DNA from 2 places in the Paeniglutamicibacter sp. ZC-3 genome. Region 1 is predicted to be linked to the other one. Evidence: riboswitches for the same ligand, from Rfam matches in the RefSeq annotation. Region 1 holds a riboswitch; the other holds the start of a gene.
The links. A riboswitch is a leader RNA that binds a small molecule or an ion and turns the genes downstream of it on or off. The one in region 1 is predicted to bind S-adenosylmethionine.
Positions count from the first base shown of each region.

Region 2: another riboswitch for S-adenosylmethionine. It lies ahead of OIU93_RS00715 (bifunctional o-acetylhomoserine/o-acetylserine sulfhydrylase); the one in region 1 lies ahead of OIU93_RS16355 (flavin reductase family protein).

Region 1 covers NZ_JAOYTG010000018.1:75,818-80,221, forward strand. The annotation lists gene rpsR (30S ribosomal protein S18) at 1-19, shown strand, start outside; gene rplI (50S ribosomal protein L9) at 35-490, shown strand; gene OIU93_RS16350 (dihydrofolate reductase family protein) at 704-1,330, shown strand; SAM riboswitch class IV at 1,574-1,686, shown strand; gene OIU93_RS16355 (flavin reductase family protein) at 1,754-2,263, shown strand; gene OIU93_RS16360 (DUF1801 domain-containing protein) at 2,358-2,783, opposite strand; gene dnaB (replicative DNA helicase) at 3,299-4,404, shown strand, end outside.
Region 2 covers NZ_JAOYTG010000001.1:154,081-158,484, forward strand. The annotation lists gene OIU93_RS00710 (homoserine O-acetyltransferase) at 1-828, opposite strand, end outside; gene OIU93_RS00715 (bifunctional o-acetylhomoserine/o-acetylserine sulfhydrylase) at 831-2,174, opposite strand; SAM riboswitch class IV at 2,249-2,364, opposite strand; gene OIU93_RS00720 (VOC family protein) at 2,530-3,174, shown strand; gene OIU93_RS00725 (CPBP family intramembrane glutamic endopeptidase) at 3,383-4,141, opposite strand; gene OIU93_RS00730 (phosphotransferase family protein) at 4,260-4,404, shown strand, end outside.

The sequences.
Region 1 (4,404 bases):
CGGCGCTGGCCGCGGCTAAGGAAGGTATACCAACATGGCAAAGCTCATTCTGACCCACGAAGTTACCGGCCTCGGTGCCGCAGGCGACATCGTTGAGGTGAAGGACGGTTACGCACGTAACTACCTTCTCCCGCGCGCCTTTGGCATCACCTGGACCAAGGGCGGTGAGAAGCAGGTTGAGTCGATCAAGGCCGCCCGTGCTGCTCGCGCCGTTGCTTCCCTGGAAGACGCCAAGGCACTTGCCGCTTCGCTTTCCGCCAAGCCGGTCAAGCTGACCGTCAAGGCCGGCGCTACCGGTCGCCTCTTCGGCACCGTGAAGACCGACGACATCGCCAAGGCTGTTGCAGCCGCCGGCGTTGGCGCGATCGACAAGCGCAACATCGAGATCAACGACCACATCAAGTCGACGGGTAACTACACCGCGACCGTGCGTCTGCACACCGATGTCTCCGCAACCGTTTCACTGCAGGTTGTTGCCGCAAAGAAGTAATTCCTTGTGCACCCGCCGTCTTGTGTGACGGCAAACCACTGTGGACCCCGCCCTCGGCGGGGTCCGCAGTGGTTTAAGGCCTCCTCTGGTGCATCGGGTCTGGCGCCGGGCGTTCCCGTCGAGTAGCTTGGCCAAATGGGGCAGTGCCCTCCTGGATGGACTGCCACGTCGAATCCCGGGAAAGGGTAGCCAAACAAGCGAGAAGGCGCGGTCATGAAGCTGGTATTAACGGAGTTTGTGAGTCTCGACGGGGTGTCGCAAGGCCCCGGGTCTCCCGAGGAAGACACCACCGACGGATTCACCCAGGGCGGATGGTTCGTCCCGCACATGGACGAGGCCTTTATCGAACAGGCCGCGCAATGGCTCGGCGAAGCGGACGGGCTGCTGCTTGGCCGCCGCACCTATGAGGCATTTGCCAGGGACTGGCCGCAAATCACCGACCCGGACGACCCCTTCACGGTGCTCATGAACTCCCTGCCCAAGTACGTGGCCTCGCAAACGCTTGGCGAGGGAACCTGGGATCCAACCATCGTCCTCTCCGGTGACGTGGCGGCCCGGGTTGCCGACCTCAAGGCGCGCCCCGGCAGGGAGCTGCAGATCCACGGGAGCGCCAGGCTTGCCGCTTCATTGCTCGCCGAGGGGCTGATTGACGAGCTGCGACTGGTGGTGGCGCCGGTGGTCCTTGGCCATGGAAGGCGACTCTTCCCGCAGGGAGGCGCACCCACAGGACTTCGGCTCTCCAGCACCACGAGCACCCCGGGCGGGCTTGCCATCCTGGTCTACGAACGCACCGGCGATGCGTCCTATGCGACTTATACGGGAGTTTCGGACCTCTCGTAGGTGGAAGAGGTGCCGGCCACCGCGTTTGTGGCACGTATGCCAACCATAATTCCGGGCTATGTCATCGTCTTCTTCGGCCCCAGAGCTGTCGTCCACGCGTTCGGGAACGAATGCGGGCGTCTCGGGCAACTTTGGTACCAACGAGGCAAATGATCGCACAATCTTCGATTCTTACTCTTCGTGACTTCGTATGTCGAAACAAACTTTGACGAGACGTAATTATTTCTTCTAACGTTAGTGAAGAATCAAGAGTGTCAACGCAAGGCCCTGGCCCGTTGGCCGGCAACCCTCTCACGGTAGTGGGGTGCTCCAGGTGATGATTCGGCCTACCGGAACCCCGGAGGCAAGTACCGCACACCTCGTTGGTTGGCGCGTGTGTAGCACGCACCGCGATGGTGGGCCGAAGCCGAAGGATTGAGCACCATGACACTCACCTCTGACCTCACCCCCGACACCCTGCGCAACGTCTTTGCCCAGCATCCATCCGGCATTGCCGCACTCTGCGCCATCGTTGACGGGCAACCGCAGGGAATCATTGCCTCGTCCTTTACGGTTGGCGTCTCCATGGATCCGCCGCTGGTGATGTTTGCTGTCCAGAACACCTCGAAGACCTGGCCGTTGGTGCGCACCAACGGGCGGATCGGGGTTTCAGTGCTCAGCGAAAAGAACGAGGGCGTGTGCCGGCAGATCGCCTCAAAGTCGGGGGACAGGTTCGCCGGGCTACGTCTTGATTCGACCGATGAGGGTGCGCTGTTCCTGCATGACGCCACCCTGTGGCTCGATTGCTCCGTCGAGCAAGAGGTTCCTGCAGGCGACCACCATGTGGTGCTGCTACGCGTGCACGGCCACCAGACGCACGACAACGCCCACTCACCGCTGGTGTTCCACGGTTCGGCATTCCGTCGCCTGGATGCAGAACAGCTGGTCTCCTAGGGAACCTGAAATGCGAGGGCTCAGCCTCCGTGGTACCGAATCCATGATTCGACGCCACGGGGACTGAGCCCTTTGCCTTTGCCAACACGTTTTACTAAGACGAGTGGTGCACCACGCCAGTCATGTACCGGTAGCCGTCACGGGCAAGCCGGGTGAGTACGTCCAGGTCGACGTCGGCAAGCTTGTTCACATAGAGGCACGATGCCCCGCGTTTGCACTTGCCCAATTTCTCCAATAGGGGGCCGGCGGTCGGTGCAATGGTCAGCCCGTAGAGGGCAAGGTTCGCCGCCCTCGGGGAGAAACCGATGGCGCTGGCATCCCCTTCGCGCCCCGATTCGTACTTGTAGTGGTAGCTTCCGAACCCAACGATTGTCGGACCCCACATAACCGCGGGCTCTCCGCTGACCTCTTCCATCATCCGGAGCAAGACCTCGGCATCTGCGCGCCTGGTCGGATGTGACACTGCCGATATGAATTGAGCCGGGTCAACGGCTGTCGGGGCGGTCTTGTTGGCGCTCATGCGCCCCAGTATGTCAGTCGTTGGTGATCTCCATCAATCCCCGCTATCCCCAGATCCGCGGGAAGTCCCGGCGTGTCTGTGGATAGCTTGTGGGTAACTATGAAATGGTCGCCAATCCAAGCCCGGAATCCCGGGGTTTTTGTGTGTATAACCGACTTTTCCGCGTGTGGAGGATGTGGATAAATACTTTGTATCCACAGGACCTGATCTACATAATGCCTAGTCAAATCGTTATTCTGAGGAGAAAATTGGTGTAATCCACAACGTTCTCCCCAGACTGTGCACACAACACGCCGCAAGGTTCACAGGTTATCCACACGGCCTGTGGATAACCGTGTTGGGTTTGTGGGAAAAGAGGTCTATGGTGACAGTGTTCCCCACCTATTTCCACAGGTTCGCGGTGCCCTACGGCACGTGTGAGTTTGAACCTAACGAATCGTCCGTGCTCCTTGAGACACTGAATAGGTAATGATGCGGAAAACTTGGGAACCCGCGCAGCTTGAAGGGAAAAACCCGTGTCGCTAGCCAGCACCGAAACCAGCTCCGATTCACATGGATCGGACTATGGACGCACCCCGCCGCAGGACCTCGTAGCCGAGCAAAGCGTACTGGGCGGCATGATGCTGTCCAAGGATGCCATCGCGGACTGTGTGGAGGTGCTGCGGGGACTGGACTTCTATCGCCCGGCGCACGAGGCCATCTACGAGGCCATCATCGACCTCTACGGCCGCGGTGAGCCGGCCGACGCCGTGACAGTCTCGGACCTTTTGACCAAGCGCGGCGAGATCACCCGGATTGGCGGCCCGGCCTACCTGCACACGCTCATCCAGTCAGTGCCCACCGCTGCCAACGCCGGCTTCTATGCCGAGATCGTTCGCGAACGTGCGGTCCTGCGCCGCCTGGTTGATGCCGGTACCAAGATCGTGCAGCTCGGATACTCGCAGGACGGCGAAGTCGACGCCATTGTGAACGAGGCCCAGGCCGAGGTCTACAAGGTCGCCGAACGCCGGACTGCCGAAGACTATGTCCCGCTGCGCGACATCATCGAGGGCACCGTCGATGAAATCGAATCCGCCGGCAGCCGCGGCGAGGGCGTGATCGGTGTTCCCACCGGAATCTTCGAACTCGACGAGTTGACCCAGGGACTGCACGGCGGCCAGATGATCGTTATTGCTGCACGTCCCGCGGTGGGCAAGTCGACCTTCGCACTGGATTTTGCCAGGTCAGCGTCCATTAAGAACAACATGACCTCCGTTTTCTTCTCCCTGGAAATGGGACGCAACGAAATCGCCATGCGCCTGCTGTCGGCCGAGGCGAGCATCGCGCTGCAGAACCTGCGCAAGGGTACGATCCAGGACGAAGAATGGTCGAAGATCGCCACCACGATGGGCAGGCTCAACGACGCTCCGCTGTTCATCGACGATTCGCCGAACATGTCGCTGATGGAGATCCGCGCCAAATGCCGCCGGCTTAAGCAGAAGCACGACCTCAAGCTCGTGGTGTTGGACTACCTGCAGCTGATGAGCTCGGGCAAAAAGGTCGAGTCGCGACAGCAGGAAGTCTCCGAATTCTCGCGTGCGCTGAAGCTGTTGGCCAAGGAGCTCGACGTTCCGGTCATCGC
Region 2 (4,404 bases), on a different contig from region 1:
GTCCAGGTAGCTTTCCACCTGGTATCGACCGCGGTCAAGACCGGGACTTGAGACAGGCAGTTCGTCGCCCTGCGGCATCCGCCCGAACCGAACGTCGAGTTCCGTCGCTGTCCGGTAGGTGATGTGGGCAATCCGCCGGGCAATCCCCAACCCGGCCGACGGAATGAGCTCGTTGGCGTAGTAATCGCCGCCGGCGAACTCCGGGTCCAACTTGATGGCGGCGGTCTGCGCCTGTGCGAAGGCGATCTGCTCGGCCGAGGACTCGGCCGAAGCCGCCACCACCACGCAGTTCCTGACGCGTTCGGGGAATTCGACGGCCCACTCCAGGGCACGGGCACCGCCCATGGATCCACCCAGCACCGTGTGCCACGCAGCGATACCCAGCTCGTCGGCCAGGCGTGCCTCCAGCCGCACCGAATCCTTGATGGTCGTGAAGGGGAACCGTGATCCCCAGGGGACCCCGTCCGGGTCAAGGCTGGCCGGGCCGGTGCTGCCGGAGCAACCGCCGACCATGTTGGCTGCAACCACGAAATATTTATCGGTGTCCACCGTCTTGCCCGGTCCCACAAATCCGTCCCACCAGCCGGGTTCCGTCGAGGCTCCACGGGCGACATGGCTATCGCCTGTCAGTGCATGGGCGATGAGGACGGCGTTGGAGGCATCTGCATTCAACGTGCCCCAGGTCTCGTATCCCAGTACGATTTCCGGCAGCGTCGCACCGGTCTCGAACGTATAGGAACCGGTTTTCAGGTGCTGCAGGATGCCGTCGGGGGCGTAGTCCAACGCCGCTGCCGTTTCTGCGTCATAAAGGACCACGTTTGTCTCCACACTCACCGGGTACCCTGAAATTCAACATCGGCAGAGGTGGCCACTGATTCGAAGCCAACCTTCAGGTCGCCGATGATGTCGGCAATATTCTCAATGCCGACGCTCAAGCGGACAAGTCCCGGGGACACGCCTGCGGCAACCTGCTCCTCCTCGGTGAGTTGCGCGTGGGTCGTCGACGCCGGGTGGATAACCAGCGAACGCACGTCGCCCAGGTTGGCGACATGGGAGTGCAGCGTCAGCGCATCGCCAAAGCCCTGGCCCGCTTCGCTCCCGCCGGAAATCTCGAACGAAACAATGGCGCCAATGCCCTTGGGTCCATACTTGCGCCCGCGCTCGAACCACGCGCTGGATTCGATCCCCGCGTAGTGGACGCGCTGCACCTGTGGTTGTGTCTCCAGCCATTGTGCAACTTCCACGGCATTGGAGACGTGGCGCTCCATGCGCAGCGACAGCGTTTCCAGCCCCTGGGCAATCAGGAATGCATTGAACGGGGAAACTGCCGACCCGAGGTCGCGCAACAGTTGCACGCGTGCCTTGAGGACGTAGGCAAGGTTGGCGCCTAGTGCACCGTTGACGCCGAGGTCCCGGGCGAAGACCAGGCCGTTGTACGACTCGTCGGGGGTGTTGAAGCCGGGGAATTTCTGCGGGTCGGCGGCAAAGTCGAAATTGCCCGAGTCAACAATGACACCGGCGATTGCCGTTCCGTGTCCACCGAGGTACTTGGTGGCGGAATGGACCACGATGTCGGCTCCCCACTCGATCGGGCGGATCAGGAACGGCGTGGCCAAGGTGTTGTCAACGATCAGCGGCACACCTGCCTCATGCGCAATGGCGGAAACGGCTTCGATGTCCAGCACGTCCTGGCGCGGGTTGGAAACCACTTCGCCGAAGAACGCCTTGGTGTTGGGTTGGACGGCTGATCGCCAGCCTTCCAGGTCATCCGGGTCCGAAACAAAGGTGACTTCGATGCCCAGCTTGCGCAGCGAGTGCTTGAACAGGTTTTGGGTTCCGCCGTAGAGGCTCGGGCTGGCCACGATGTGGTCTCCGGCCTCGGCAAGGTTCAGGATCGAATAGGTGGTGGCAGCTTGTCCTGAGGCCAACAGCAGTGCGCCAACTCCACCTTCGAGGCTGGCAATCCGCTGCTCAACGGCGTCCTGCGTGGGATTTCCGATACGCGTGTAGATCGGCTCGAGCTCGGCCAGGGCAAAACGTGCAGCGGCGCTTTCGGCGCTCGGAAACACGAATGACGACGTCTGGTAGATGGGCAGTGCTCGTGCACCGGTTGCGGAGTCGGGCTCCTGTCCCACGTGGATCTGGCGGGTTTCAAAGGACCAGTTGTTAGACATATCTTCCCCTTCAAGGATTCTAGGGGGTATGCCCGAAGCCGACTCCGGCGGTGGCCGTGTCTTGGCTGGGGGCATTCCCGCGCTTGTCCCACGTCGTTTTGACGTGGGGCCTGGTCTTCACCCGGGGCACCCCACCGCGGCGGAGGGTTGCCGTTCAGCAAGCCGGGGCTTTCTGCTGAAACTCATGACCTTGTCAATAAGTCTGGCCCAGGGCTTCACATGTTCGCAACCACATCTCAAATTGTGACAAGTTGGCGGCAATCGCACTAGCCGCAGACGTTTAAAACGACCAACTGAAACGCAAGTTAGGTCAACCTAAGTCGAGAGCCAGATCACAAAGTGCCATGATGGGCACATGATGAGGCTCGACCATGTAACTTACGCTTGTGGACCCGACGGTCTAGCGGCAACTGCCGCTAGGATCGGCGCGGTTCTTGGACTCGAATCAGTAAAGGGCGGTGTGCATCCACGTTTTGGTACGCGCAATGTCATCTTCCCGCTGAAGAACAACCAGTACCTGGAAGTTGTCGAAGTACTCAACCACCCGTCGTCTGACAAGGCACCGTTTGGCCAGGCCGTTCGCGCCCGCTCCGAACTCGGAGGTGGCTGGATGGGGTGGTGCGTCGCTGTTGACGACTTGGCTCCTGCCGAGGCACGCCTGGGCCGCGGCTCGGTGCCGGGAAACCGGAAATTCCCCGATGGACGGGAACTGACCTGGCGCCAGATCGGCATCAACGGCCTGATTGCGGACCCGCAGGTTCCCTACATGCTTCGCTGGGATGAGGGCACCGAGGATCTGCACCCCTCGAAGGCACTGGATCCTGTGGGGAAAATTTCCTCAATCTGCATCGCCGGCTCCAGCGAACGGGTCGCCGACTGGCTCGGACAACCCGAGCAGTTGCCCGTTGGCGACGTTGTTGTCGATTGGCAAGCGCCGAACGGGACGCCGGGAATCCTTTCGGTAACGTTTGAAACTCCCACGGGTCCCATCACGCTGTAACAAAGCAGTCATGGGAAGCACTAGCAACGTGGGGGTGTCCGGAGGTGATCCGGACACCCCCACATTGATTAATTCCTTGTCTGCTCCGCCGACGGTTACGGCGCCACGCCAAGCGAGGCGCGAGGGATGCCGGTGGGCCCGATTTCCTCGAGACTATCGATCCGGCCGGAAACCGGCAGTCATCGGCGAAAAGTGATCAAACCGTGCTTTAGGATCCCAACCCGATTGCTGTACCCACCAGCGCATAACCGACGAATCCCGCAACGTCCAGGAACGCGTGGGCGATAACCAGCGGCATGACCCTGCCTTTCCTGGAATACACGTAGCCGAACACCACACCCATGGCGACGTTCCCGATGAACGGGCCAACGCCTTGGTACAGGTGGTAGCTGCCCCGAAGCACGGCACTGACGCAAATGATGTGCCATTTGCCCCAGCCCAGTCGCCCGAGGCGCTCAAAGAGGTACCCGACGACGATCACTTCTTCCAGGATGCCGTGGCGGATCGCGGAGAAGACCAGAATCGGGACAGTCCACCAATAATCGTCCAATGCTGCCGGCACGATGATCGTGGTCAAGCCGAGCGCACGGCCCACCGCATAGACGCCAAGGGTTCCGATGCCCATGACCAGGAACAACCCGATTCCCCACCCCAGGTCGCGTACCGGCCGCACCAGGTCAAAGCCAAGCCTGCCAAACGGATTTCCTCCGGGAATCCGCCAGAGCAGGTAGAACACCAGCATCACCGGCACCAGGGCAAAAAAGATGTCCAGCAGCTGGTAAGTCAGGTCGAAGTACTGGCGTTGGTTCAATGAGTTGTTCAGCGACGTCGTCTGTGAGCCCAGGGGCGCCCGAGTCATCTTGTCGATGAGGTTCACGATGGCGTAGATACCCGATCGGCCGAGGGACAAACCCAGAACAATAAGCAGCTCGATCTTCAGTCCACGGCGCGTAACGGCGTCAGTCATCGATCTCCCCAACACTTCGCCGAACCGGGTGTTTCCCGACGCTTCCAAACCCATGCGTTCGATCCTACGTGTTGATCCTGTGTACCCACACACCTGTTGACCTGCAAGGATGGTTGGTGTGACCCGAGAAGCGCTGCCCCACGAATACGAACTGGCCAACGCCCTTTTCCCGGGCCCGGATTGGAAGGCAGCACGAGTCGATGAGGGCGGACAATTCCACCTCGTGCTGGTGGCCCGCGACCAGGCGGTCATGCGTATGAGTC